2 regions of the Mesorhizobium sp. M0074 genome follow, and region 2 is predicted to be linked to the other one. Evidence: riboswitches for the same ligand, from Rfam matches in the RefSeq annotation. Region 2 holds a riboswitch; the other holds the start of a gene.

Region 1 (11,222 bases), on a different contig from region 2:
CGTGCACGCAACCTCTCATCCCTCCATCTCTTCCCTTAGCATCTCGAGTTCCAGCCATTCCTCCTCGAGCGCTGCCAGTGTGACGCGCTCCTTGTCGAGCGCGGCAATCGTCTTCTGGAACGAGGCCGGGTCGCGCTCGTAATAGGCCGGATCGGCGATGTTGTTCTCCAGCCGCGAGATCGAGGCCGACACCGCCTCGATCTTCTTGGGTAAGGTTTCCAGCGCGAATTTCTGCTTGAACGACAGTTTCTTGGCCGGGCCCTTCGGTGCGGCCGCTTCGTTCCTGCTTGCCGCCGTCGCTTCACCGGCTTCTGCTTTTGGCCGCGCCCTGCGGTCGTCCAGCCTGGTGCCGCCGCGCTGCCCAAGCATGTCGGAATAGCCGCCGGCATATTCGATCCAGCGGCCGTCACCATCCGGCGCGATGATGCTGGTCACGGTGCGGTCGAGGAAATCGCGATCGTGGCTGACCAGGATCACCGTGCCGGCAAAACCGGCGACCAGTTCCTGCAGCAGCTCCAGCGTCTCCATGTCGAGATCGTTGGTCGGCTCGTCGAGCACAAGCAGGTTTGCCGGCCGCGCCAAAACGCGTGCGAGAATCAGCCGTGCCCGCTCGCCGCCCGAAAGCTCGCGCACCGGCGTGCGCGCCTGTTCCGGCTTGAACAGGAAGTCTTTCATGTAAGAGACGACGTGGCGCTGCTCGCCATTGATGACGAGGTTCTCGCCGCGCCCGTCGGTCAGATACTGCGCCAGTGTCTCCTGCGGGTCGACGGCTTCGCGCTTCTGGTCGAGCGTGGCGATCTCCAGATTGGTGCCGAGCCGCACCGTGCCTGCGTCCGGCTTCAATTCGCCGGTCAGCATCTTCAACAGCGTCGTCTTGCCGGCGCCGTTCGGCCCGACCAGGCCGACGCGATCGCCGCGCTGGATGCGGGTCGAGAATCCCTTGACCACGGTCAGATCGCCAAAGCTCTTCTCGATGTTCTTGGCTTCGATCACCAGTTTGCCGGATTCGGCGGCGTCGCTGGCTGTCATCGTCGCCGCACCCTCGGCGCCGCGATGACCACGAAAGCGCTGGCGCATGGTCTGCAATTCACCGAGCCGGCGCATGTTGCGCTTGCGCCTTGCCGTCACGCCATAGCGCAGCCAGTGCTCCTCGCGCACGATCTGGCGACCGAGCTTGTGCTGCTCGCGCTCTTCCTCCTCCAGCACCGTGTCGCGCCATTCCTCGAAATAGCCAAAGCCCTTGTCGAGACGGCGGGTCTGGCCGCGGTCGAGCCAGATTGTGGCGCGTGACACGCGCTCGAGAAAACGGCGGTCATGCGAGATGACGACCAGTGCCGAGGAGGTGCGGGCAAGCTCCTCCTCCAGCCATTCGATGACCGAAAGGTCAAGATGATTGGTCGGCTCATCGAGGAGGAGAATGTCGGGCTCCGGCGCCATGACGCGGGCGAGGGCGGCGCGCCGCGCCTCGCCGCCGGAGAGGTCGTTCGGCCGTTCCTCGCCGGTCAGGCCGAGATGCTCCATCAGATAGGTGGCGCGGTAGGGATCGTCGGCCGGCCCGAGCCCCGCCTCGACATAGGCGCGGACAGTCGCAAAGCCGTCCATGTCGGGCATTTGCGGCAAGTAGCGCACGGTCGCCGAAGGCTGGCGGAAGACTTCGCCGTCCTGCGGTTCGATCAGCCCGGCGGCTATCTTGAGGAGCGTCGACTTGCCAGAGCCGTTGCGGCCGACCAGGGCGATCTTGTCACCAACTGAGGCCGTCAGGGCGGCACCGTCGAGCAGCGGCGTGCCGCCAAATGTCAGCTTTATCCCGTCGAGATTGAGAAGCGGCGGCGCCATGTCAGCTTTCTGGGCTCAGCTTTCCGGAAGAGGGTAGGGATGCGCGAGCAGCAGCGCGCGGCCGCTGGCCAGCGCGATTTCCAACCGGCCCCTGACCTCGTTGGAAATGGTCAGCGACGAGCCGAACGCAACCTCGACATGGTCGAGCGGCCATTTGGCGCCGGTGACTGTCAGGCCGGCGAGATCCGAAAAGCCGAGCACCGAAAACAGCGTGCCGTCGACATAGTCGAAGCCAGTCTTTCCAGGCAGCAAAGGAATGCCTTCCTGTGCGCCGCTGGTCAAAAGCACTTCCGTTCCGCCTTCCGCCAGCCGGACGCTTAGCGCCAGATGCAGGAAGATGTGGTCGGTACGTTTGCCGCCGAAGGCGCCTGCGAGCACAAGGCTGGTCGCACCACGTTCGAGTGCGGCGGCGATAGCGAGTTCACCGTCGGTCTTGTCTTTTTCGGCGGGAAACACCTGCCGTGGCACGGCGGCCAGATCCTCCGGCAACTCGGCAGGCACCGAATCGAAATCGCCGACCCAGAGTTCCGGCCTCAGGCCCAGCATGCGGGCATGGCCGATGCCGGCATCGGCGGCGATGACGCGCGAGCCTTCGACCTGGCGGTCGAGCAGCGGCGTGCGGATGAGATCGCCGCCAAGCAGGATGGTGAATGTGCTCATATCTCGTGGCCCTTACCAGCCCTGCCCCGGAAACGGAAGATGAAACGGCAGACGAAACGGAAGGCTGGGCTTTGGATGCCCGGCAAACTTCCGCTTGCGCAGCACTTCGGCCGGGCCTATGTGTCGAAACGCTCTAACGGGGTGCCGGACGCGATCTTCGCGGACCGGCTGAGAGGCAAGACTGCCAACCCGCTGAACCTGATCCGGTTTGTACCGGCGGAGGGATTAGACGTTTCGGACAGCCCGACGCCTCAATTCCTTTCAACGCGAACGAAGGAGGCGCCGATGCGCAGTTTTTTCCACTCTCTTGTCTCAATTGTCCTGCTTGCGGCATCCGCGCTCGCCCTGCCAGGGCAGGCATCGGCACAGGATAGACTGACGGTCTATACCTATGAAAGCTTCACCGCCGATTGGGGTCCGGGACCGGCGGTGAAGAAGGCCTTCGAGGCCGAATGCAGTTGCGTCGTCGAATTCGTCTCGGTCGCCGACGGCGTGGCGCTGCTCAATCGTGTGAAGCTGGAAGGCGCCGCGACCAAGGCCGATATCGTACTTGGCCTCGATACCAACGTAACCGCCGACGCCAAGGCAACCGGCCTGTTTTCGCCGCACGGCGCCGTGTCGGGCGTCAGTGTGCCGGGCGGCTGGAGCGACGATATTTTCGTGCCGTTCGACTATGGCTATTTCGCCGTCGTCTACGATACCGAAAAACTGAAGAGCCCGCCGAAGAGCCTCAGGGAATTGGTCGAGGGCGATGCCGGAGAGAAGATCGTCATCCAGGATCCGCGCACCTCGACGCCGGGCCTTGGCCTGCTGCTGTGGGTCAAGTCGGTCTACGGCGACAAGGCGCCGGAAGCCTGGGCCAAACTCAAGGCGAAGGTGCTGACGGTAACGCCGGGCTGGAGCGAGGCCTACGGCCTGTTCACCAAGGGCGAGGCGCCGATGGTGCTGTCCTACACCACCTCGCCGGCCTACCACATGGTCGCCGAAAACACCGAGCGCTACCAGGCGGCGTCCTTCGAGGAGGGCGAATATCTGCAGATCGAGGTTGCGGGGATCACCACCAAGGGTGCGAAGAACCCGCTGGCAGAAAAGTTCATTGCCTTCATGACCGGACCGAAGTTCCAGGATGTCATTCCCGAAACCAACTGGATGTTCCCGGCCGGCAAAACCGACAAGCCGCTCAACCCGGCGTTCGATAAGCTGGTCAAGCCGACCAAGACCTTGCTGTTCAGCCCGGAAGACGTCGCCGCAAATCGCAAGGCCTGGGTCGACGAGTGGCTGGCGGTGATGAGCAAGTAGGGCTCAAGCCTCGTCGGATGTTTGCGCCAAGCCACCCCCCTCTGGCCTGCCGGCCATCTCCCCCTCAAGGGGGGAGATCGGCAGCTTTGTCGCCTCTCCTCATCCTGCCACTTGTGAGATTGGCGAAGGCGGCTGAGTGCGCAATCTCCCCCCTTGAGGGGGAGATGGCCGGCAGGCCAGAGAGGGGTGGGCTCGGCCATTGTCAGGTATTTCCTTCGATCAACACCTGTCGTAGTGTCGGGTAGCGCGACATGCGTACGCGTCATCCGGCCGATCCCCGCGTCACTGCCGGCATCGTCGCGCTCGCCGCCATCGCGCTGCTGATCGGCGGTGCATTCGCCGGGCTCGTCGTCGAAGCCACACGCGACCTGTCCGGCGCCGCCTCCGCTTTCGATTCCTATCTCTTGCGCGTCGTCCGTTTCACGCTCTGGCAGGCTCTGCTGTCGACCCTGCTCTCCGTTGCACCGGCGCTGTTCGTCGCGCGTGCCCTGTCGCGGCATCCACGTTTTTTCGGGCGAGGCTTCATCCTCCAGCTTTTCGCCGTGCCGCTGGCGCTGCCGGCCATTGTTGCCGCACTCGGTGTCTTGGCGCTCTATGGCCGCGCCGGCTATTTTGCCGGCACGCTGGGCGCGCTAGGCGGCCAGAGCTGGCCCGGCATCTATGGCCTGTCGGGCATACTCGTCGCCCATGTCTTCTTCAACCTGCCGCTGGCGACGCGGCTGTTCCTGGAGGCGTTGCAGACCGTGCCGGCCGACCAATGGCGGCTGGCGAGCCAGCTTGGCATGGGCGCTGCGCCGGCCTTCCGGCTGATCGAATGGCCGCCGCTGCGTGCGGCCTTGCCCGGCGTTGCAGGGCTCGTTTTCATGCTGTGCATCACCTCCTTCACCATCGTGCTTACGCTCGGCGGCGGACCCAGCGCGACGACGCTCGAGGTTGCCATCTACCAGGCGCTGCGTTTCGACTTCGACCCGGCGCGGGCTGTGACGCTGACCCTGCTGCAGATTGCCCTGACCTTCGTCGTCGTGCTGGCCTTGACGCGGCTCGGCGCCAATATGGTAGGGGATGCCAATCTGCCGGTGGCGCCGCGCCGGTATTTTTCAGCCGGTGCGGCCGAGACCGTGCTGAACGCATTGGCGATCGGGCTGGCACTGCTGTTTGTCGCCGGGCCGATGGCGGCCACGTTGGCAGCCGGGCTTGGCGCCGATCTCGGCCGCCTGGCCGGCGAGAGCGCGGTGCGGCAAGCGACGGCGACCAGTGCCGTGCTCTCCCTCCTATCGGCGCTGCTCTCTGTGGCGTTGTCGCTGTCGCTGGTCATGGCGCGCCGGGCGCTGGCGCTCACCCGGCGGACAGGCCGGCGGACACTGCTCGAACATCTGGCCGACACCGGTGCGGGGTTCGTCCTGGTGGTGCCGCCCATCGTCATCGGCGCCGGCTGGTTCCTGCTCTTGCGCACCGTCAGCGATGTCTTTGCGATCGCCCCTGTCATGGTCGTTGCGGTCAATGCGGTGATGGCGATGCCGTTCGCCATCCGCGCCATCCGCCCTGCCTATGACGCGTCGAGCGAACGCCACGAACGGCTCTGCGCACAGCTTGGTATCTCGGGCTGGAACCGGTTGCGGCTGGTCGACTGGCCGTCGCTGCGGCGGCCGCTCGCCACCGGCTTCGCTTTCGCCATGGCGCTGTCGCTTGGCGATCTCGGCGTCATTGCGCTGTTCGGCAGCGATTCCGTGCAGACCTTGCCCTATCTGCTGCTGGCGCGCATGGGCAGTTACCGCACTGAGGATGCCGCCGGCCTGGCGCTGCTGCTCGGCCTTGTCTGCCTGGCGCTGGTGTTGGCCGCGGACTGGCTGGGAAGGGGCGAGAAATCATGATGCCGACCAGCCCGGAACGGTCCATTTCGGTGGAAAAAGGCGCGGCCGTACGACTCGATAATGTCTCGTTCAGCTATGGTGAAACGCCGCTTATATTCGATGTCGATTTCCCGGCGTCGGAAATCACCGCCATTATGGGGCCGAGCGGTTCGGGAAAGTCGACGCTGCTCAATCTGGTGGCCGGCTTCGAGACGCCGCGGTCGGGCCGCGTGCTGATCGGCGGCGCCGACGTCAGCACTGCGCCGCCATCAGCGCGGCCGGTATCGATGGTGTTCCAGGAAAACAACCTGTTTGCCCATCTTTCCCTCGAGCAGAATGTCGGGCTCGGCCGCTCGCCTTCGCTCAGGCTGAGCGAGGCTGACCGCGCCGCAATCGCCGCAGCGCTGAAGCGCGTCGGCCTTGCCGGCAAGGAAAGCCGGCTGCCGCGCGAACTCTCGGGCGGCGAGCGGCAGCGCGTCGCGCTCGCCCGCGTCCTGGTGCGCGACCGGCCGGTGCTGTTGCTCGACGAGCCGTTCGCTTCGCTCGGACCGGCACTGCGCGACGACATGCTCGACCTGGTGGCCGACGTCCATTCGGAGCAGCGCATGACGGTGCTATTCGTCACGCACCAGCCGGACGATGCGCGCCGTATCGGCCAAAACATGGTTTTCCTGGATGGTGGCACGGTTGCCGCGACGGGCACCGCGGCCGATTTTTTCGTCGGGGCTGGACCGGAGGCATTCCGACGCTATATCGGCTCGGGTCCCTTTGCGGCTGGATCACGAGATGTTGCCCGGAAGCGGACATAATTTATGGTCAAACCGGCGGAAGGCGAAGCGGCGCTTGCTTGCCATGGTCGAGGTAGTGTGGCTAGGTCCGCCAGGAGCTGGTCCGGCCTAGACCGTGATTTGCCCTTGCTGCCTCGTATCTGTCGGACGCACGAAGGACGCCGTAGCACTTGATTTTGCGCGTGATGCTTTCCGGAAATCGCGCCCGATTTTCGCGGTCACGTGCCAGGACTTGAAAGGACGCCGATCTGCCGACCGGCATCGACAATCGGAGGGTGAAACCGCTGGCGCGCTTTCTGGCGCTGGCCGGTCTTGCCGTGGCGCTGGCAAGCTGCCAGATGTTCACGCCTCCCGACGTGCAGGAATCGGGCTTCCAGCCCTCCGACAAGCCGATCACGGTCGACAATGTCGCCGCCAACGGCAAGCTCGCTCAACTGGCGAAGGCGCAGCACCCGCGCATCCTCGCCACCTATGGCGGCGAGTATTCCGACCCCAAGCTCGAGCGCATGGTGGCCAAGATCGTCGGCAGACTGACCGTGGTGTCGGCCAACCCAACCCAGACCTACCGCATCACCATCCTCAACTCGCCCAACGTCAATGCCTTCGCGCTGCCGGGCGGCTATCTCTACATCACCCGCGGGCTGCTGGCGCTGGCCAACGATTCCGCCGAGCTTGCCGCCGTCATCGCGCATGAGATGGGCCACGTTACGGCCAACCACGGCCTGCAGCGCCAGCAGCTGGAAGCCGAGGAGGGGTTGGCGACCAAGGTCGTTTCGGATGTGCTCGGCGACAACCCGACGGCCAAGGCGGCGCTGATCCGCGGCAAGCTGAGGCTGGCCCAGTTCTCGCGCAATCAGGAGCTGGAGGCCGACGCCATCGGCATCAAGTCGATCGGCGAAGCCGGTTTCGATCCCTACGCCGCCGGCCGCTTCCTGCAGTCGATGTCGGCCTATACCGATTTCCGCTCGATCAGCGGCGCCACCGACGCCAGCCTCGACTTCCTGGCGACGCACCCCAACACGCCGCAGCGTATCGACCTCGCGCAGCGCCACGCCCGCCAGTTCGGCGCGCCCGGTGTCGGGTCGCGCGACCGCGATTCATTTCTTGCCGGCGTAGACGGGCTACTTTACGGCGACACGCCGGAGGAAGGCTATGTGCGCGGCGAAACCTTCCTGCACCCTGGCCTCGGCGTGTCGTTCTCGGTGCCCAACGGCTTCGTCATCGACAATTCGGCGGCGGCGGTGACGGCGACCGGCCCGGGCGACATGGCGATCCGCTTCGACGGCGTTTCGATCGACAAGAACCGCTCGCTGACCGACTACATCCGCAGCGGCTGGGTTGCCGGCCTCGACGACAGCAGCGTGCGCCAGGAGACGATCAACGGCAACGAAGCGGCAACCGCGCATGCCGGCGCCGACGGCTGGCAATTCGACATTGCGGTGATCCGCGCCGGCGGCCAGGTCTACCGCTTGCTGACCGCGGCACCGTCGGCCAGCACCTCGCTGAGCACGGTGGCGCGCTCGGTCAGCGGCTCGTTCCGCATCCTGAGTGCTGCCGAGAAGGCGGCGTTGAAGCCACTGCGTATCCGCATCGTCACGGTGCAGCCCGGCCAGACAATGGGCTCCCTGGCCGCACAGATGGTCGGCGTCGACCGCAAGCTGGATTTGTTCAGGGTGCTCAACGCGCTGTCGCCGGGTGCCGCGGTTTCGGCCGGCGACAAGGTCAAGATCGTCACCGACAAATAGCAGCCGACGCAATTCAGGCTGCGAGAAATTCCGGGTTCTGCTTTACCAGCGCCGCCTTGAGCTTTTCCATGGCGCGCGCCTCGATCTGGCGGACACGTTCCTTGGAGATGCCGAGCGTCTCGCCGAGCGCTTCGAGCGTCGCGCCCTCGTCGCTCAGCCGGCGCTCCTCGATAATCCTGAGCTCGCGCGCATTGAGAGCGCCGAGTGCCGTCTTCAGCCACACCGAGCGGCGTTCGACGTCGATCGTATCGCCGACGACCTCATCGGGCAGCGGGTCATCCGAAACCAGGAACTCCATCCGCTCGGTTGCGCCCGCATCGTCGGCTAGCGGCGTGTTGAGCGAGCTGTCCGGCGCCGAAAGGCGGGAATCCATCATCGCCACATCGGCCTCCGATACCCCGAGAGCCGCCGACACTTCGCGGTAGAGCGTGGCATTCGACATCTGCTCGGCGCCGTTTGCCAGGCGGGCGCGCAGACGCCGCAGGTTGAAGAACAGCGCCTTTTGCGCCGAGCTAGTGCCGCCGCGCACGATCGACCAGTTGCGCAGGATATAGTCCTGCATCGAGGCGCGAATCCACCAAGTCGCGTAGGTCGAGAACCGGACCTCGCGCTCGGGCTCGAAACGGGCCGCTGCCTCCAGCAGCCCGACATGGCCTTCCTGGATCAGGTCGCCCAGCGGAAGGCCGTAGTGGCGAAACCGCGACGCCATGGAAATGACCAACCGCATATGCGCGACGGTGATGCGGTGCAGCGCGTGCTGGTCATTGTTTTCCTTCCAGCGCAGCGCCAGGAGATGCTCTTCGTCACGTTCCAGATAAGGGGCTTTCATCGCCGCGCGAACCATGGTCCGTCCTGCACTGTCTTCCATCATGCCGCGCTCCTGCTCCAGGCGTTGCGGTGCGATCGAATCGTGAGTTGGCGCCGATGGTTGAAATGGCGGCGCCGCGCCCTACAACAGCGAAGAACGTGCCATGCGGGGGAATGTTCCCCCGGACTGTCATGTCGATTGCGCTGTTCCAGGCGATTCGCCACCGGCCTTGACTCAGCCGGATGGCGCCCGGAGATGCTGGTTGAGAATTGGATTTCAAGGGCGCGAGATTTTTGAAATTTAGTTTCTTATTCTGGCATCGCGCATCTGTCATTTTCCGGCACTCGCAATGACGCCGGACATCGGCCGAGGACGGGATCACAGAAAAATGAAATGGCTCAAATCGCTCATCATCGCCGGAACGCTGCAGGTTCTGGCCATCGCCGCCAGTCATGCCGGCGCCAATCTCGACCAGATCAAGCAGGCCGGCGTCTTCAAGGTCGGCACGGAAGGAACCTATGCGCCCTTCACCTATCATGATGCTTCCGGCGCGCTGGTCGGCTTCGACGTCGAGATCGCGCGGGCCATCGCCGAGCGCCTCGGCGTCAAGGCCCAGTTCCTCGAAGGCAAATGGGACGGGCTGATCGCCGGTCTCGACGCCAACCGCTACGATGCCGTCATCAACGAGGTCGGCATCACAGAGGCGCGCAAGGCCAAATATGATTTCTCCGATCCTTACATCGCCTCCAAGGCAGTGCTGATCGTGCGCGGCGACAACACCGACATCAAGGGTTTCGCCGATCTCAAGGGCAAGAAGGCGGCGCAGTCGTTGACTTCGAACTTCGGCAAGCTGGCTGAAACCAACGGCGCCGAACTCGTCGGCACCGACGGCTTCGACCAGTCGATCCAGCTGCTTCTTACCGGCCGCGCCGACGCCACCATCAACGACAGCCTGTCCTTCCTCGACTTCAAGAAGCACAAGCCCGACGCCAATGTGAAGATTGCCGCGCAGGAAGAAAACGCCGACTATTCCGGCGTCATCGTACGCAAGGGCGATCCGGAACTGGTGGCCGCCATCAATAAGGCGCTGGCCGACATCAAGGCCGACGGCACCTACAAGAAAATCGCCGACACCTATTTCGGCCAGGACGTTTCGAAGTAAAACGGCTTTCTCGTGTGGGCCGAATGCCGGCCCCCGTCGTTCGTATCGCGGCGAGCTGTCTTTTGACGGCCCGCCGCTTTCGCGTGATATGAGCGACGGCAATCTGGCAAGGAGGAGCCTTCGTGCCGCACTGGCTGCAATTGATGCTGGAATCCCTGCCTACGCTGCTGTGGGCTGCACTGATCTTCACCGTGCCGTTGACGCTGCTGTCGTTTGCATTCGGTCTTGTCCTAGGCCTGGTTGTGGCGCTTGTCCGGCTGTTCGGTCCCAAGCCGCTGGTCGCCGTGGTCCGCTTCTACGTCTGGATATTCCGCGGCACGCCGCTTCTCGTGCAACTGTTCCTTATCTTCTACGGCCTGCCATCGGTCGGCATCCTGCTCGACGCCTTTCCGGCAGCACTGATCGGCTTCACCTTGAACATCGGCGCATATTCGTCGGAAATCATCCGCGCCGTCATTGGTTCGGTGCCGAAGGGCCAGTGGGAAGCGGCCTATTCGATCGGCATGACCTGGGCCCAGGCAATGCGGCGCACCATTCTTCCACAGGCGGGGCGCGTCGCGGTGCCGCCGCTGTCCAACACCTTCATCTCGTTGGTCAAGGACACTTCGCTCGCCGCCGCCATCACCGTGCCGGAGATGTTCCAGGCAGCGCAGCGCATCGTCGCCACCACCTATGAGCCGCTGATCCTCTATGTCGAGGCAGCGGCCCTCTATCTGATCATGAGCTCCGTGCTGTCGGCCTTGCAGGCGCGGCTGGAAACGCGGCTCAACCGTTATGGCGGCTTCCTGGAGGCGCGCGCATGATCGGCCTCACCAACATCGAAAAGCGTTTCGGCGACAATTTGGTGCTGAAGGGCGTCACCGTCACCATCGAGGAAGGCAGCGTTACGGCGCTTGTCGGGCCGTCGGGCGGAGGGAAGAGCACGCTTTTGCGCTGCATCAACCTGCTCGAGCTGCCGACTTCAGGCACGGTACGGATCGGCGACGATGCACTCGAATTCCACCCCGGCGGCAGGGTCTCGACCAGGGATATCCAGCGGCTGCGGCTGCAGACCGGCATGGTGTTCCAGAATTT
Region 2 (18,342 bases):
ACTTTGTGATCTGAACGGCACCAAAGGCTGCTTTTCGACGAGCCGCCGTCGTACGACATAGCTTGCCTAGACACAGGTTGTGAAAACGCGTGATAAGGTCGGCCCGCGCTTCACTCAAAGATGGCCCGGGGCACCAGAAGATGGCACACCGCATGTGCAACGCAATGCTTGGCTTCGCGGCGCTTGCTTTAGCCGCGTGCCAATCGGCTCCTGAAACGCCGCAACCCGCCACTCTCGAACCTGCGTTAGAACCTGATAGTATTCCTTCACAACCTGCCTTGCATCCTGGCGCTGTTCCTTCCGGCTCAGCGATCTTAGATCAATCCGTGGCAGTCACTCCCCCTGGCAAGGGCGTTCCAACAAAGTATGCTGCTTTTTCGGGTCTATGGGCCGGACAATTGGACGGGATGTATGACGCCAAACTTGCTGTTCAGACGATTTCTTCCAATGGAAAAGTGACGGTCACCTATGCGTGGGGAAATCTGGGCGACAACTATCCGGGAGAGGCCGCCGGCGCTGGAAGAATTGTAGGGAGCACGTGGAAGCTTGAGCGCTTACCGAATGGCGCGGACGTCAGTTTTGTCATGCGGCCCGACGGGGCCCTGGCCGGAACCGTTACGCTTGCCGGCCAGACCTACACGGGCGCGTTCCTCAAGCAATAATCAAAGACGCATCTGAAGGGCTATGCAGAGGGCCAGGCGACCGTTCCATATTGCAGTTGCCTGTTGTTACCGGAGTGGAGCGCCGTTCAAGGCCCAAACTGGTCGTCTACGACACTGGCGGACATCTTCTGGTTGGACGGCAGCAGGATGTTCGCATCGCAGTTCGCAGGTTCCTAGCTGGCGCCGGCCTCATCTCGTCATCCGACAGACCAAGACGGTGATACAACATCCGCTTGGGGCGGTACCGCTTCACAGGTCGTTCGTTGCTGTCGCCGATCGAAGGAACAATCGCACGGGGAGGGGCAGCGCATCATGCCGGCGCTCGCCTTCGTAGCCGGTTGTGAGCTAAAAGATTGATATGATCCCGGGACTAACCGTTTCATAGCCTAGGCGCGGCTCCGATTTGTCTTTCGGGACCGCGCTGGAGACAGTTCCGGTTGAACCGCAATCCAACTCTGTTCCCCTCTTTTTCTTGACCGTGCCTTACAAGTCGGGGCAGGCTGACGTGACTTCTGTTCTGACCACCATCTTCTTCTCGTGCGCAACGGTGGCGGTGGATCCGGCAATCACAATTGCCGCACAAATAATCGTCAATCTCATTGAATTTCCCCCTTAGAGCGCACCGCAAAAAATGTCGTCGGCTGTCTTGAGACAGTGGCGGAGACGGTACTCGCGCTTGGCCGGTCGATGCGGCTTCCGGCTTGATAAGATTGTAATTACATTAGCTACAGCGCAAGTAATCATTTCGGACTAGGAACGGGCTCACGCGCCTACCACCTTGAAAGCCCTTCGATGGAAAGCGGCTGAGCTGCGGCGAAAAGGGGGGCGTTTCAGCCTTTTCCGTCATGCTCCGCTAAGGGGGCCGACGGTGCCAAGACCTGTAACGCCATAGAGGGCTCGGACGGCCCATCGGCCTCGCCGTCGATCTGCCGCGCTGAGGTCGAGCCGTGCATGAATGCGCCGAAGATGCTGCGCCCCTTGCCGGCAATGCCGTGGCCGAGGAACCAGAGCCGGTAAAGAAGGAAGGCATGCCCATCGTCACCACGACGCGAGAGGTGCGGCCGCGAAGCAGCGTCTTGGTAAATCCGCCACCCTTGCCCGGATAGGCCACCGCGGCCACGCCGACGACAAAATCGACGCTGATTGTCAATCTAACCCGCCGCGATCAAGACCGTGCTTTCTGGCGACCAGCTCAGCACGACGTCCTGACCTTCCGCCAGCCTGCCAGCGCCGGTGTTCTGCACAATCACCTTGAGCGTCTGGCCGGCACGCTCGACAAAGTAAGTGCTGCTATTTCCGGCGAAGATGCGTTTGGACACTTGCCCTCGCAGCACATTCGCATTGGCCGCATCCGGAGCCTCGGCATCAATGAAGATGCGGAGGCGTTCGGGCCGCACGGCGCAGCTTGCCTTGGCACCAGCGGCAAGCTTGGCACCCGCGCCAGCGGCAATCGCTGTGCCGTCCGGCAGTCGGATGCCGTTGCCCGTGCTGTCGCCGCGAAGGATGTTGGCGTCGCCCAGGAAAGTGGCGGCAAACTCGCTCTTCGGCCGATCGTAGATCTCCTCGGGCGAGCCTTCCTGCACCAGCTTGCCATCGCGCAGAATGCCGATGCGGTCGCTCATCGTCAGCGCTTCTTCCTGGTCGTGGGTGACGAAGATGGTGGTGATGCCGATCTCGCGCTGGATGCGCTTGAGCTCGATCTGCATGTCGACGCGCAGCGCCTTGTCCAGCGCGCCGAGTGGCTCGTCAAGCAACAGCACGCGCGGCCGGATGACGATCGCGCGAGCGAGCGCAACCCGTTGGCGCTGGCCGCCGGACAGCTGGTGCGGCCGGCGGCCGCCGAGCCTGCCGAGTTGCACGAGATCGAGTGCGCGCTGTACCTCGCTGGCAATCACCGCCTTGGGCTCGCCGCGCACCGACAGGCCGAAGGCGACATTGCCGGCAACGCTCATATTGGGAAACAGGGCGTAGTTCTGGAACACCATGCCGATGCGCCGTTTTTCGACCGGCACCCGCTCGACGCTCTCACCACCTATGGTGATGCGGCCGGAATCGGGAAAGTCGAAGCCCGCGATTTGTCGCAGCAGCGTGGTCTTGCCGCTGCCTGACGGCCCGAGCAGGGCATAGAAGCCCCCATCGGCGAAATCGATGGAGACATCGTCCAGCGCCTTATGGGCACCGAAAGCGCGCGACACGTTCGCTACTTGGACGCCAGCCATTACTTCTCTCCGCCGAATTTGAAGAAGCGCGCCGTCAGCAGCATCAGTGCCATCGACACGACAATGATGATCGTCGAGACCGCATTGATCTCGGGTGTGAATCCCTTGCGGATCGCGGCGTAGATTTCGACCGGCAGCGTCGTCTGGCCGGGCGTCGACAGGAAGTAGGATACGACGAACTGGTCGAAGGACACGGCGAAGGCGAACAGCCCGCCGGCAATGACGCCCGGCATGATCCAGGGCAGCGTGACGCGGTTCGTCACCTGCCATTGATTGGCGCCGAGCGAGCGCGCCGCCTCTTCCAACTCGGGCGCGAAGGTCTGCAGTCGGGCCGACACGACGACAATGACGTAGGGCAGCGCAAGCGCGACGTGCCCGAGCAGGATGGCGAACAGGCCGCGCCCAATGCCGACGCCGAAGAAGAAGATCAACATCGCCGTGCCGGTTATCAGCCACGGAATGGCGATTGGCGGAAACAGCAGCGCCTGCAGGAATTTCTTGCCACGAAACTCATAGCGGTAGAGCGCAAGTGACGCGGCCGAGCCAAGCACGACGCAGATGATGGTGCTGATGACTGCGATTTCGACGCTGTTCCAGGTGGCTGAGATAAGCTGGGCGTTCTGCCACAGCGAGACATACCATTCCGTCGTCCACTCGAACGGCAGCTGGTAGAAGGGCGAAACGTTGAAAGACATCAGCGCCATGATGACGATGGGCACATAGAGGAAGGCGAGCAATAGCCAGATGTAGAGGCGGCCGAGCCATTCGAGAGCACGTGTCGTCGCCATCACGTAGCCCTCCGCAGCACCGGCGAGGCAACCGCCAGGATGACCAGCACGACGGCCAACAGGATAAAGGAGAGCGCAGCACCCAGCGGCCAGTTGAACACGGCGACGAACTGGTCTTCGATGACAGTGCCGTAAAAGGTGCCGGTACGGCCGCCGAGGATGCGCGGTTCCATGAACGAACCAACAACCGGGACGAAGATGAGCGCTGCGCCCGCCACCAGCCCCGGCAACGACAGCGGAATGATGACCCGATTCAGCACCTGCACCCGCGAGGCACCGAGCGAGCGCCCGGCCTCTATCAGCGAGTCATCGATGGCCTGCAGGGTCAAGTAGCAGGTCAGCACCATGTAAGGCACGTAGGAGTGCACCAGCCCGATGATGACGGCCGGATAAGAATACATCAGGTCGATGTTGATCTTGAACGGCAGCACGGCGTTGAGCGTGGTGTCGAGAATGCCTCCTTCACGCAGCACCATCGCCCAGGAGAAGATGCGCACCAGCCCATTCGACCAGAACGGCAGGATGACGAGAAGGAAAATCGCCTCTCGGCTGCGGCCTTTCAGCACCTTGGCCAGCACATAAGCGGCGGGATAACCGATGACGATGCACCACAGCGTCACCTCGAGGCCGAGGCGCAGCGAGGCCAAAAGCAATGTCAGATAAAGGCTCTGTGAAAAGAAGGCGGCATAGTTTTCGAGCGTGAACGCCCACGGCTTTCCCGACAGCGGCAGGTCGGTCATGAAGGAGAAGAAGACCATGGCTGAGAGCGGCAGGAAGATCGCAACCGTCAGCCAGAGATAGGCAGGCGCCAGCAGCGGCAAGGCCGATCTCAATCCGCTGCGCGACGCGGCCGCAACCTGTGCTGCCATGACATCCTCCTCCCAGGATGGGGAAGCATCAGACGACATGGATGGTCGGCTGATCCCGCTTCTGCTGTTACTTCACGTCGACCTTGAGCTGCTGCCAGAGCGACAGATAGGTTTCGCGCTGGGCGTCTGTGATGGGCGCCTGGAACTGAATGCGCTTGGCGACTGCCGGGTCACCCATCACCTTGCGGTTGAACGCATCCCCGGGAAGTGCTTCTACAGCCTTGGTGTTGGCGGATACCGGGGCTCCGACCTTGGTGACCCATTCGACATAGAACTTCGGGTCGATCATGTAGTTGATGAAGGCCTCGGCGCCGGCGACATTCTTGGAACCGACCGGAATGGAGAAGGCGTCGAGCCAGGCGACAGCGCCCTCCTGCGGGATCACGAGCGAGACCGGCAGCTTGAAATGGGTCTTGGCGCGGTCGGCCGAGCCGCTCCAATAGGTGCCGATGTCGATCTGGTCAGAGGCAGCCATCTGGTTCCAGTCGTTCTCCGAGCTCCAGAACGTCTTGATCTGCGGCATCAGCGAGGTGAGCTTCGCCTTGACCGCCTCCATATCCTTGATGTCGTTGATGTTCTGGCCGGTGGCAATGGCGCCGAACTGAACCGCCTCGACGGCATCATCACGGATAGTGACGCGGCCCTTGTGGGCGGGATCCCACATTTCGGCGATGCTCGTCGGCGGCTTATCGAAGGATTTTTCATTGATGGCGAGCGCCGTCAGCCCCCAGACCCACGGCACGCCATAGACCTTGCCGTCATGGACGAGCATCGGCGATCCGGCCTTGTCCTTGCTGATGTCGGCAAAGTTCGGCAGCTTGGACGTGTCGATCGGCTGGATCAGCTTTTCCGCCATCGCCTGGTCGTTGAAGGCGGCGTTGATCATGACGACATCGTAAAGGCCGGGATTGGTCCTGAGCTTGGTCAGCATCTCCTGTTCGGAATTGAAAAAATCGTTGACGACCTTGTTGCCGGTCGCCTTCTCGAAGGCTTCGATGGCCCACGGCTCGTCGGCGCCGTAGCCCTTCCAGTTGAGTACGTGGACCTCGTCGGCCTTGGCGGCAAATGCGAGTGCGGAGGTGAAGACGGCGGTCGCCGTCAGCAGGGCAGTCAAGTCGGGCATGCGCATGTTCGTTCCTCTCTGTGTTTGCCCGCATCCCGGGCTTTGTCAGGCTGTCGGGCGTTTGGCCTCTTGCTTCCGGCCATGGAGGCCGATCGGCGGACCGCCGGCATGGCTTAGGAATGTCTGGATATCGTGGTCGGTCGGCGCTGATGAACCACCGTGGCGGGTGACGGAAATGGCCGCTGCCGCATTGGCGTAGCGCACTGCTTCAAAAGGCGGCGCGCCGCGCGCCAGCGCACTGACGAAAGCGCCGATATGGGTGTCGCCGGCGCCATTGGTGTCGATGGCGTCGACCTCGAAGCCGGCACTCGTTTGCGCCGAGCCATCGGCCAGCCGCATGTGGCAGCCTTTCGCTCCGGCGCGAATAACGACGCCGACGGCCTTCGGGGAGTGGTCGCTAAGAAGCCGTGACGCGAGTGTCTCGACGCCGCCCGGACCGGCAATCGCGGCCGCTTCCGTCGTGTTGCAGCTCAACCAGTTGGTGCGGGCGAGTATCCGCGACAGGATAGGGCGGGGAATGTCGACGACGACAGGTGTCGGGTCGAGGACAAGCGGTGTGTCGGCCGGAAGTGCCTCGATCCAGTCGACAAGCGCGTCTCGGCTTCCCGGATAGCTAAGCGTATAGCCGGAGGTGAACACCCAATCCCCCGGTGCGACCGAGACGGGCGCCATCATGTCAAGGCTGAGCAAGCTCTCCGCACCAGGCCACGAGACGAAGGTGCGCTCGGCATCGCTGCTGATCATGGCGACGCAATTGCCGCTGTCCATGACGGGCGATGGCGGCGTCAGTGTCTCGATCCCCTCACTGGCTAAGGCCGTGCGCAGGAAGTCGCCATTGGGTCCGCTGCCGAGCTGGCCGCCGAACACCACCTTCATGCCGGTGCGGCTGGCCGCGACCATCATGTTGAAGCCGCCGCCGGCGACTTGCGTGTAGCTCGACGCCGTCTTCTCCGTACCCGGCGCCGGCAAGGCGTCGATGCGGTAGATATAGTCGACCACCGCGCTGCCGACATGGACAAGACGCCCACTCATACCGCCGCATCCTTGCCGGGACCCGTCCTGTCCGCACGGCGCTTGGATATACGGGCCGCAACAAGCTCGGCGGTGAGCGCGCCAACCGCCGCTATGTCGATGCCCTTGAGGTCTGCAATGCGGTTCTGAGGCAATCGGGAAAAGCCGGTGCAGGCGCCAGCCATGCCGGTCGCGATGGCGCCGATAGTGTCGGTGTCGCCACCGAGATTGGCACTGATGACTGCCGCTTGCCAGGGATCACCGCCGGCGACTTCCAGCACCGCGAATGCAGCCGGAACGGACTCCTGACTGGCGACGCCGGTGCCGACCAGATCGGTGATCAGCCGGATCGCGTCCTTCGTCGCCTTGCCGCGCACAAGCTCCTGCGCCCACCCAATGCGCGCGGCAATGTCACCGCCAGTCACCCAATGGCCGAGCGTTGCTCCGCTCCTCGCCGCGGCGATGGCGCTGTCGGAAGCGGCGCGCCAGTCGCCGTCGGCGACGCCGCAGCTGACGGCCGCCGCAACGGCGGCTGCGGCCGCAATGGCAATCGAGGTGTTGTGCGTGGCCCGGCATGTCTCAGCAACTTTGGCGACCAGCGCGTCCAGCGGCTCCGGCGGCATCATGATGCCGACCGGCGCAATGCGCATGGCCGCACCATTTGTGTCGCCGCTGCGCCCCGCTTCCTCGGCCGACACGCCATTGTTGATGGCGTTGATGGCGCGTTTGGTCGATGGTCCCAGCAGATCGTAGCTGCCGCGCGCTTTGACGTCGCGCTCCCAGTCGAGCAGCGCGTTGACCCACCGCGCATGATCGAAGCGGTTGCCGGATTCGACCAGGATACGGCCAAGCAGAAGCGCCTGTTCGGTGTCGTCGGTGATCGTTCCAGCGGCGAGCCCCTTCGACACCGGATGGTCGGCGAAAGGAGCAATGAAGCCCTCTACATGGCCGTAGAGTTCGGCAATCCGGGCCGGCGACAAAAGCTGCGTCGGCATGCCCAGCGCATCTCCCAGCGCCCCGCCGACAAGCGCCCCCACCGCCCGATCGGTCATGTTCCCGGTGTCGTCCGGCATCACTCAGAACCTCATATGGAGCGCAAAATGCGCCGGGTTGAGCAGGCTGGTCACATATTCGATCGGCCGGTCATCGGCGGCGCGGGTCAACCGGCGACCGCGAAGGAAGGGCGTGCCTTGCGGGCAACCGAGGATTGCAGAGTCCTCGGCGTTGAGCATTTCGATGCCGACCCATTCCTCGCCATGGTCGGGAATGAGGCCGGCGCCGCGCAGCGTCTGGTGCAGCGAGCCTTCGCGCAGCCCGCGTAACGGCACGTCCTCCAGTTCCGGCGACAATGGCAGGCGGCTGCGCTCGATGGAGATGGCGTGGCCGTCGCTGGCATTGGTGCGCACCCGGTCGACAGCGATAAAAAACGGGTTTTCTATACCAAGCAGTGCGGCAAGATCGGGATCCTCGATCACCTCGAGCCGCAGCGTCCGCGTCTCTGCATTGGCGCCGGCATTGGCGAGCGCCCGCGACCAACCGATGGAGTCATCAACGGGCTTGCCATCGAAGGTGACGAAAGAGCCGATGCCGACTTTGGTGGTGATCAGCCCGCGGCTGGACAGTTCCTCGAGGCCTTTGCGGACGGTGTTGCGGCTGACGGAGAAACGATGGACGAGCTCGTTCTCGCTTTGCAGCCGGTCGCCGAAGCCGAGAACACCGGAGCGGATTTCATGTTCGAGAACGGTGGCGATCTGTTCGGGCTTGCCCGTGCCGGGAGACAGTTGAACCGAGCGTCGCTTCATATGGGTACCTGTTCAGTGAGCCTGTATAATCCTGTTCATATCACGGCAGGCTTGTCAACGAGTGCCGCATGGAGCTGCTATCGGGCTTGATTAGGCGTCGCGACGAGCATAGTCGCCGGTTCTGTCGCCGTGGGATCTGGCGCCCAGCGCCAGCTCCGCATCATCGGCAACATAGTGGGCATTGAGGTAGTCGCGAATGATGCTGATCCGACCTTCACACCACTCGAGCCACATAAAGTGGTTGGGTTTCGCGTCGGCTCGGTCTCGAACACCGCGATCACCTCCCGGCCCCGTGCCAAGCCGGCTTGAGCCACACGCCCTCGCTCTTAACGTGGTGAAGAACCTGCTGACGTCTGCTGAGCCTGAGCGAAGCGGATGCAAGGACGGATGAAGCTTCACTGTTTTTCGAAGCCGATAATCCCTTGAATGACAGGGATGGCCTGCATCGCTTGAGCACACCGGCGGTGGCGATGAAATGGCCGTAAGACGGACAATGTTCATTCATTGTCGGAGGCAGTTCGTGATCCCGAGTCCGGTTCAACAGGACGGCCTAAGGAGCGTCAGCCTAGCGCAGACGCAGCCGAGACGCGGGATCGACCGCTCCCGTCGAGGGGCGTCGTTTAGCAGGAGCTCGCGACCAAGGTGAATTCCAGGATCGCAGTCCAATGTGGGGAAAGGATGCCACACAACGGACTAGATACGGCGCACGACGGCCGCCTCGCCATCGTTGATCTCGCGGTCGCCGCCTGGCGAGGCCGTCAAACTACTCCTGTCGAGTGAGGTGAGTTACGAGGGGAAATTACCAGCCCGGATCCGCGAGAGGCAGGCGTGTCTTTCGAGAGTTGGAAAATCTTACAAGTTTCGTCGGTCTGCTGCATTCTTCTTAAACATGGCCAAGACAAGCCGCTTGCCTTCGCGCACACTGTCTTCGAGCGGCTTCGCCTTCGCCAGATGCGCCGCAATCGCGCTAGCCAGTATGCAACCCGTCCCGCGCATTGATGCGACAAGACGAGGTGCGTCGAAGCGGATTGGTTCTTGATCGGAACGCAACAGAATATCGGTTGATCGAGGTCCTGATGCGTGGCCCCCTTTGATCAGCAGGCCCGGCACGCCGGCTGCCAGCAATTTCCGTCCCAGTCTCACCGCGTCGCTCTCGTCGGCTGGCGGTTCCGCACCAACAAGGAGCGCCAGCTCGAGGAGATTGGGGGTCACAAGGCAGCAAAGCGGCATCAGATCGCGCCTCATGGCAGCGATGGCACCTGCTTCCAGAAGCCCCCGGCCGGAGCTCGAGGCCAGCACCGGATCGAGCACTGCCGGTACCTGTGGATTTTCGCGCAGCACGCCGGCAATGGCAACGACGATCTCAGCCGTTGCGAGCATTCCGATCTTAATTGCCGCCACCTTGTTGGCCTGCAGCGCGGCGCACATCTGATCGGCCACAAGATCGGGCTGCGAAGGATGGATTTCCATCACGGCTTCGTGCGTCTGCACCGTCAGCGCTGTGATAGCCAGGCAGGTGCGCACGCCAATGGAAGAGATCGTCTCGATATCACGTGCAATTCCAGCCCCACCGCTGGAGTCTGATCCGCCGACCACGAGCACATGCGGTTCTCGCCTCAGCGCCATGGTTTTGTCTTTTCGATCCATTCTCGCGTGCGCGCTTCGGGATCGGCATTCAACGTGATGTCGGTGACAACCGCCGCGCTGTCCGCACCAGCCTCGAAGACACCGTCGAGCCGGTCGGGGTTGAGGCCGCCGATGGAGACCAATGGGATCCGCGCCACCCGATGCTTCCACTCGCTGATCCGCTCGAGCCCTTGCGGCGCCCATTTCATCTGCTTCAGGATAGTGGGATAGATGGGGCCGAGCGCGATATAGTCGGGCTCGGCAGCGATGGCCGTTTCCAGTTCGAGATGATCGTGCGTGCTGAGCCCGAGCTTCAATCCGGCGTACTTAATCGCCAGCAGGTCGGCCGCAGCCAAATCCTCTTGGCCGAGATGGACGAAGTCGCAGCCTTCCTCAATGGCGAGCCGCCAATAGTCGTTGACGATCAGTTGGCAACCATGGACCGCGCAGACGCCGTTCGCGCGGCGGATTTCCGTCCGCAGCGTGGTCTCGTTCCTATCCTTGATGCGCAACTGAACCAGCTTGACGCCAAGCGGCACCAGCCGTTCGATCCAGGCGGCGCTGTCGACGATCAGGTAGAAGGGATCGAGCTTCATGAGAAAACCGCCCTGCCGATGGTCGGTGTCGATGGCACCGCGACGTCGCGGGGTTCGAGCATCCCCGAGCTGAAAGCTTCTCGACCGGCGTCGACCGCCTTGCCGAACGCACGCGCCATGCCGACCGGATCGGCCGCCTTGGCGACCGCTGTGTTCAGGAGCACGGCATCAAAGCCGAACTCCATGACTGTTGCCGCGTGCGATGGCCGTCCGAGACCAGCATCCACGATCAGCGGGACATCAGGGAAATGTCCGCGCATCGAGCGCAGCGCGGTAATGTTGACCGGCCCGAGGGCGGAACCGATCGGTGCGCACCAGGGCATCAAGACCTTGCAGCCCGCCGCAAGCAGCCGCTCGGCGACGACAAGGTCGTCGGTAGTATACGGGAACACCGCAAAACCGTCCTCGCACAGGATGCGGGCGGCTTCGAGCAGACCGAACGCGTCCGGCTGCAGCGTGTCGTGATTGCCGATCACTTCGAGCTTGATCCAGGTCGTGCCGAAGATTTCGCGCGCCATTTGTGCGGTCGTGACCGCTTCCTTGACGGAGTGGCAGCCAGCAGTGTTGGGCAGGATTCTGACACCAAGCGAGCGGATCAACGACCAGAATTTTTCGCCAGCCCTGCCGCCTGCCATTTCACGGCGCAACGAGACGGTCACCACCGAGGTGCCCGATGCCCTGACTGCATCGGCAAGGATGGCCGGCGAAGGATATTGAGCCGTGCCGAGAAGCAGGCGGGAGGGAAGCGTCGTCCCGAGAAGATCGAACATGCTAGCCTCCCTGCATGGGCGAGAGGATTTCGATCCGGTCGCCGTCGTTCAATTGGAATTCCGCCCGGCTGGCTTTGTGCACGAGGTCGTTGTTGACGGCGGTCGCGAGCCAATCGCCCTCATAGTCAAGCGCGGCAAGCAGCTCGGCCAGCGTGGCGGCGGCAACCTCATGCACTTTGCCGTTGACCATCAGTTTCATGAGCAAGCTCCTTGGTTCTGTCTTGACTGAAAACCAGGTCGGCAGCCTGGCGCGCCATGGCGGGAGCCAGGAGAAAACCGTGACGATAGAGCCCGTTGATCGCGATGATCTCACCGTTCGTTTCGGCACGCGGAAAATTGTCGGGAAAGGCTGGACGGACGCCAACACCGGTTTCAACGATCTCGGCCTCGCCAAAGGCCGGATGGAGGGCATAGGCGGTACCCAGCAGCTCCAACATGGAGCGCGCCGTAACGGGTCCGGCGGACTGGCTTTCAATCATCGTCGCGCCAACCATGAAACGGTGGTCGGTGCGCGGCACCAAATAGAGTGGAAAGCGCGGATGCAGCAGCCTGACCGGGCGCGACAGCGAGATGTCTGGGGTGCGCAGTATCAGCATTTCGCCACGAACGCCGCGCAGCCTGTCATCGACAGCCGCCATTCCCGTGCAATCGATCTGACGATCGAAATCAAAAACATGCTGGGCGTCGGCGCCGAAGTGGAATTCGACACCCATGGCTGCGAGCTTGTCATGAAGCGCTGCCATCGCCTGGCGCGGATCGAGATGGCCCTCATCGGGAAAGAGCAATCCGCGGCGGAAGCGGCCGGCTAAGTCGGGCTCCAGCAAGGCAATTTCATCTTCCTCGACGCGCCGATAGCCCGTCGTGCGGCTGGCGAACCGGTCGAGCTCGCCCGCATCGCGCGGCGCGGCCACGACCAGCGTTCCGGCCCGCGTCACCTGGCCGGGCGTTGCGGCATCCCACCAGTCGGCGGCACCGCGCCCGAGATCCAGCACCGGCTGCTCGGCGCTTTCACGCTCGCACCATGGCGCCAACATGCCGCCGGCGAACCACGACGCATTGCCCCCAAGGCCAGGCCTTGTCTCGGCAACGGTAACCGCCGCGCCGCGTGCGGCGAACTCGAAGGCGGCGGTGAGGCCGGCAACGCCGGCCCCTTTGACCAGCACCTTCATGATGGCTCACGTGGCTGAGGTATGAGCGGTGCGCCGGTCTCGTCCGCCGGCAGGTAGAGATCGCCGCCCTCGCGGTATTTCGCCGCCATCGCCGCCATGCCCTCTTTCTGCGCCTCGGTACGGATGTCGTGGGAGATACGCATCGAGCAGAATTTCGGCCCGCACATCGAGCAGAAATGCGCCACCTTGTGCGCCTCCTTGGGCAAGGTCTGATCATGGAAGGACCGCGCGGTTTCTGGATCAAGCGACAGGTTGAACTGGTCCTGCCAGCGGAACTCGAAGCGGGCGCGGGAAAGCGCGTCATCCCTGACTTTCGCCGCCGGATGACCCTTCGCCAGGTCGGCGGCATGGGCGGCGATCTTGTAGGTGATCACCCCGATCTTGACATCGTTGCGATCGGGAAGGCCGAGATGCTCCTTGGGCGTGACGTAGCAGAGCATGGCGGTGCCGAACCAGCCGATCATCGCGGCGCCGATGCCGGAGGTAATGTGGTCGTAGCCCGGCGCGATGTCGGTCGTCAGCGGTCCAAGCGTATAGAACGGCGCCTCGCCGCAGACGGCGAGCTGCTTGTCCATGTTCTGCTTGATCTTGTGCATCGGCACGTGGCCAGGCCCCTCGATCATCACCTGGCAATCCTTGGCCCAGGCGATCTTCGTCAGCTCGCCAAGCGTTTCCAGCTCGGCGAACTGCGCCGCATCGTTTGCATCGGCGATCGAGCCCGGACGAAGGCCGTCGCCGAGCGAGAAGGATACGTCGTAGGCTCTGGCGATGTCGCAGATCTCCGTGAAGTGCTCGTAGAGGAAGCTTTCCCGGTGATGGTGCAGGCACCATTTGGCCATGATCGAGCCGCCGCGCGAGACGATGCCCGTCACCCTGTCGACGGTCAGCGGGATATAGTGCAGCCGCACGCCGGCATGGATGGTGAAATAGTCGACGCCCTGTTCGGCCTGTTCGATCAGCGTGTCGCGGTAAACCTCCCAGGTAAGATCCTCGGCAATGCCGCCGACTTTCTCGAGCGCCTGGTAAAGCGGCACCGTGCCGATCGGCACCGGCGAGTTGCGGACGATCCATTCGCGGATGTTGTGGATGTTGCGGCCGGTCGACAGATCCATCACCGTGTCGGCGCCCCAGCGGATCGCCCACACCATCTTTTCGACCTCTTCAGCCATCGACGATGTGACGGCGGAGTTACCGATATTGGCGTTGATCTTGACCAGGAAATTGCGACCGATAATCATCGGTTCGCTCTCGGGATGATTAATGTTGGCGGGAATGATCGCGCGTCCGCGCGCCACCTCGTGGCGGACGAATTCAGGCGTGACGAAGTCGGGGATCGCCGCGCCGAAGGCCTCGCCGTAGCGCTCAAGCTTGCCGTGCAGGATCTCGCGACCAAGATTCTCGCGGATGGCGACGAACTCCATTTCGGGCGTGATGATGCCAGCGCGCGCATAGGCAAACTGTGTCACCGCCTTGCCGGTCTTGGCCCGGAGTGGCCGGTTGCGGACTGGAAATTCCGGTGTTAGGCGCTCGCCCGCCGCAAACCCATTGTCTTCTGGCCGGACGTGGCGGCCGTCATAGGCTTCGACATCGCCGCGCGCGGTGACCCATTCATGGCGAAGCCGTGCAAGGCCATTTTCGATGCTGGTTTCGACAGTCGGGTCTGTATAGGGGCCGGACGGATCGTAGACGGTGACGGGCGGTTCGCCGGCCGTCGGATGGACGGAGATTTCGCGCATCGGCACCCTGATCTGCGGGTGGATGGCACCGGGCTTGTGGATTTTTCGTGAGGCGGGCAGCGGTCCCGTCGAGACGGCGGGGGTGAGGGCATTCATCTTGAGGCTCCTTTGCTCGTTGCATTGGAGACCCAGTTCTGTGCCGGGAGGATGAAAAGACGCTTCTGTCGACCTGCCGAAACAGGACCTCGGGCGTAAACTCCCGCAAAGCGCTTGCACCGTCCCTACGCCAGTATGAACTGGATCAGGTTCAACGGGTCACTGCGCCGCGAATGCCAGCAGTATCTCAGCCCCTTGCCGGGACTCCCCTGGTGAATGCGTGAGGTTGGACGGGACGGCTCCGGTTTGTCAAGCGCGTTCTGGCCGCGGCTGATCGGCGGCCGGTCAGACCGTGCGGAAAAAATCGTGCATGTCTCGGCGACAAGTCAAGCGTCGGAGATGAAGGCAGGGACAAGGGAATCGCAAACGTCGGACTTAAAATCGATCCTGATGATCACACCTTCAATGGGCACCAAAGGTTTGCGCGTAGATCGCCTCGATTCTTCCTGCCTCGTCACTGGTCAGCGCGGCGAATTCCTTTTCGCGCGCGCGGTTCGATAGATGTCCATCATTCTGGTGAAGAAAAAGGAAGAGCAGATCGGTCAACCGCTCGGGCATGTCGATAAAGGCGTCCACCTGCTGCCGGAACTGATCGTAGCGCTGCAGAAATGCGGTTTCCTCGGGAAGGTCCCGTTCGATCGTCCGCTGAACGCAGGCATAGAGGAATTCGGCGTGCGGGGTTGCATCGAAGAACCGGTAGAAATCACCGGTGTCATTCAGCACCCGGACGTTGAATTGCGGCGTCGGTTCCCATTCCACCAACGGCAGAAGGCGCTGCGAATAGCTCTCGAGCACGCCCCTGTACTCGTTGATCTGGTCCAGGATCGCGGCCGAGACGGGAAAGACCACTCCCGGCGGATTGAAGCCGCGCATGGCAAGGACGTGATGGATTAGGTAGCGGTGAATGCGGCCGTTTCCGTCCTCGAACGGGTGAATGTAGACAAAGCCGAAGGCGAGGATTGCGGCGGCTACGACTGCATCAAGGTTTTGCGCGGGGCCCTGATCGAACGCTGCCATTCCATCGATTAGCCGCGGCAGGTCCTCGGGCCGAGCGCCGATGTGATCGGGCAAGGGCGTGCCGTTGTCTCGGTCATGCTCGCCGACGAAACCTCCTTCTTTTCGGAAGCCAAGTCTTACGAAACGGGCGTCGCCAAGTACAATTCTTTGCAGACGCAGCAGCTCATCGCGATCGATCGGCCAGCGGCCGGCTTCGCCGATGGCGCGGCCCCAGCGCTGGATGCGATCTTGCGGCGGGTGCTCGCCCTCGATCGCATAGCTTGATCGCGAGTCTTTGAGCAAAAGAAAGACGGCGGTCCGAGCAAGGAGGTCGCGCGGCACGTCCGCTACGATTGCCTCCGCGCGCCGCGGTAGTTCAAGGCCGATGAATTTTTCGAGAATCTTGGTGCGGAACACCAGAGGGCAGAACTCACGCGTGCCGGGGAGATTGTCCCTTACGCGGTAGCGCGAAGCGGTCTTGTCGGGTCCCGGCCACTGCAGCTCGGGATCGACAACCGGAATGTATCGTCCGGCCTCCGCGTCCGGCAGATCGATACGCGCGCCCCTCAGCCATTCATATAAAAACCAGATGCGGCGGGCATAACTGCCGGTCGGGCTTTCACGGACCAGCGCCTCGATCGGCGCGGGACCGGTCACTTGGAACAGCCGCTTGAGGACGGCAAGGTCCAGTCCCTCGTACTTGAGCGCAAAGGTCAGGTGGCCTTCGAGGGTAGGATTTGGGGCATGGCGGGGGGTCATGATCCGCCAGCCATCCCGTTCGGTAATGCGATGATGCTCGCCAGTGGCGAACAACCTACGGGGCAAGGGCACGGCGAGCCTGTAGGCTCCGATCAGGGCGCTGTACCCGGCCGGGGTCGCCGTTTCAGGAAGGCGGATTTCCTGAAAAACGGTAACAGGACCTGAAAATTGGTGCTGCTGGATCGCAGGCATGAAAAGCGAATCCTTCCATCGAATTTTGGTTTAGTTCGGCCAAAACCTATGAAAAATGATCCTATCCCATGAAAATTGATGCCACCAGACAAATTTTCCGAAAACCGATTCAAAAACGGTGCTGAAGTCGATCAAGCAAGAACTCCGCCACCGGCTCAAGGAAGCGACTTCAGACAAAAAGGTGAGTCCAGGAACCGCCATTCGCCCGTCTCTTAGTCACGAGGCCGGCACGGATGGCCCGCCTTACGTCGAGCCGGATTGCTCGAGGAGCAGCGCGCCGTTCGGGGCTCACTCATAGAGCGCTCCGGCGCGCGATCCCGATTTGATAGCCGCGATCACGCTCGCGACTGATCTTGGTGACGTGGCGGCGTCGGAGTAGAAAAGTGATGCAGGATCTCGGTGGCGTCGTGTGTGTGTGTGACCTGAAGTGAGTTCTCTGCGGTATGGGCGGCACGCAGCGCGCGCGTCTTCTCGGCAAACAGATCGACGAAGCGGCACCGAAGGGAAGTTCCTGGCATTCATTCTCGCCATCGCTGCCCCAATTTGCCGACCGGACTGCCGATCGATCTCGCCCAATACTTTGCGCGCGCAAGGGCCGAAGCTGAACTGGGCGGCACCTGCTCATTCGGGAGCTAACTCATGCTTGGCGCGCTAGCCCGAGAGAGCTGTGCCTGATCGAATGCGTGAAATCGTAGCTCGGGGTGGAGAGGCTGACGCGGTCATCTGTCACCCGCCTTCGGGCTGTAACGGAAAGCGCGACATCGTCTCCAATGCTCGTTCCCCACGTCGAGGGGCCCAGCGGCTTGGCTGCGGGGGGACTGTCAGCTAGTGGCCGCTGGGCCTTGACGACCAGCGAGCGTAAGAGGAGGCCCTGTGCTGGCTGACGAAAACTTGCGAGCAAAGCCACGGAAAAGCATCATTCGAACGAACTCTTTCGTCGAGACGAGGAGGGCAGTGAGGCGGTAGCCGCCGCTTTGAAGCTCTCCGGCAGCTGCTACGCTGGCCGTTCAGAGGGTCGCAGCTGCGCTTGCGCCGTCATATCAGATAAGTCTAATATAATCCGCGCCTGGCCATCGAACGCCGCGGCGCCCTCGGGTCGGCGCTATTCATCGGGTGGGCGTGTCGGGCACGCAAGGGAGGACGAGATGAGACTGGTTAAGTCATTTGCATTTGCTGCTGTGCTGCTTCTTTCGTCTGCCTTGTCTGCGGCCGCCCAGTCGGCTCGCGCGGACATCGAAGCGGGGCGGACGAAATTCACGGACGCCTTCAATAGCGGAAATGCGGCGGCGGTGGGTCAAATGTATACAGAGGATGCCGCCGTGCTGCCGCCTGACGGCAAGCGCGTCGATGGCCGCAAGGGCGTGGAAGAATTCTGGCAGGGCGCGATCAAGGGCGGGATGAAGAATCTCACCCTGAAGGCGCTGGAAGTGGAAGAGAGTGCGAATTTCGCCTACGAAGTTGGCGTATTTACGCTCGATGTGCCAAGCAAAGGCGGCGCTCTCTCCACTGTTGCGGGCAAGTATCTCGTCGTCTTGAAAAAGGGCGACGACGGGACATGGCGCCTGCATCGGGACATCTGGAACTTAGGTGCGGCCCAATAGGGATTGTATCCAGGCCCTCATCGACCGTCTTGCGAAGGCTAGGGCAGCTGCAGGGACTGGGATCTGGTGCTCTATGCCAGCCCTGTTGAAAGGCAAAACGATGGGACCGGCTAACCGCGCGGTTTAACTCTCGGGTCTGGCGCGCTTTCCAATGGATTTGCCGCCAATTTGGCGGATCGCTGATCAGTCGCGGTGATTGCGACCACGTCACCAATTCCAATTCCCCGCTTCATGAAACGAGTCTGGAGCGTGCACGGCCTTAAGCAAGGGATTGCTAATGTGCGAGACAGCACGCTTCGCTCTAGCGGGTATGGCCCAGCGGCTTGG

What was found. A riboswitch is a leader RNA that binds a small molecule or an ion and turns the genes downstream of it on or off. The one in region 2 is predicted to bind thiamine pyrophosphate.
Region 1: linked by a shared signal. The riboswitch ahead of thiB (thiamine ABC transporter substrate binding subunit) and the one ahead of thiC (phosphomethylpyrimidine synthase ThiC) in region 2 are both predicted to bind thiamine pyrophosphate.

What each region holds. Positions count from the first base shown of each region.
Region 1 is NZ_JAMYUM010000007.1:258,429-269,650, forward strand. Features, by position in the region: gene NKJ73_RS12645 (ABC-F family ATP-binding cassette domain-containing protein) at 16-1,836, opposite strand; gene NKJ73_RS12650 (thiamine diphosphokinase) at 1,852-2,496, opposite strand; TPP riboswitch at 2,624-2,738, shown strand; gene thiB (thiamine ABC transporter substrate binding subunit) at 2,782-3,795, shown strand; gene thiP (thiamine/thiamine pyrophosphate ABC transporter permease) at 4,047-5,666, shown strand; gene thiQ (thiamine ABC transporter ATP-binding protein) at 5,663-6,454, shown strand; gene NKJ73_RS12670 (M48 family metalloprotease) at 6,709-8,178, shown strand; gene NKJ73_RS12675 (RNA polymerase factor sigma-32) at 8,192-9,049, opposite strand; gene NKJ73_RS12680 (amino acid ABC transporter substrate-binding protein) at 9,375-10,148, shown strand; gene NKJ73_RS12685 (ABC transporter permease subunit) at 10,271-10,951, shown strand; gene NKJ73_RS12690 (amino acid ABC transporter ATP-binding protein) at 10,948-11,222, shown strand, end outside.
Region 2 is NZ_JAMYUM010000018.1:116,152-134,493, forward strand. Features, by position in the region: gene NKJ73_RS23250 (hypothetical protein) at 153-662, shown strand; gene NKJ73_RS23255 (ABC transporter ATP-binding protein) at 1,814-2,881, opposite strand; gene NKJ73_RS23260 (ABC transporter permease) at 2,881-3,669, opposite strand; gene NKJ73_RS23265 (ABC transporter permease) at 3,669-4,538, opposite strand; gene NKJ73_RS23270 (ABC transporter substrate-binding protein) at 4,606-5,667, opposite strand; gene NKJ73_RS23275 (PfkB family carbohydrate kinase) at 5,707-6,693, opposite strand; gene NKJ73_RS23280 (ADP-ribosylglycohydrolase family protein) at 6,690-7,745, opposite strand; gene NKJ73_RS23285 (GntR family transcriptional regulator) at 7,749-8,474, opposite strand; gene NKJ73_RS23290 (hydroxymethylpyrimidine/phosphomethylpyrimidine kinase) at 9,327-10,100, opposite strand; gene NKJ73_RS23295 (thiamine phosphate synthase) at 10,091-10,696, opposite strand; gene NKJ73_RS23300 (thiazole synthase) at 10,693-11,466, opposite strand; gene thiS (sulfur carrier protein ThiS) at 11,468-11,665, opposite strand; gene thiO (glycine oxidase ThiO) at 11,634-12,635, opposite strand; gene thiC (phosphomethylpyrimidine synthase ThiC) at 12,632-14,467, opposite strand; TPP riboswitch at 14,572-14,688, opposite strand; gene NKJ73_RS23320 (Fic family protein) at 14,870-16,414, opposite strand; gene NKJ73_RS23325 (YybH family protein) at 17,560-18,015, shown strand.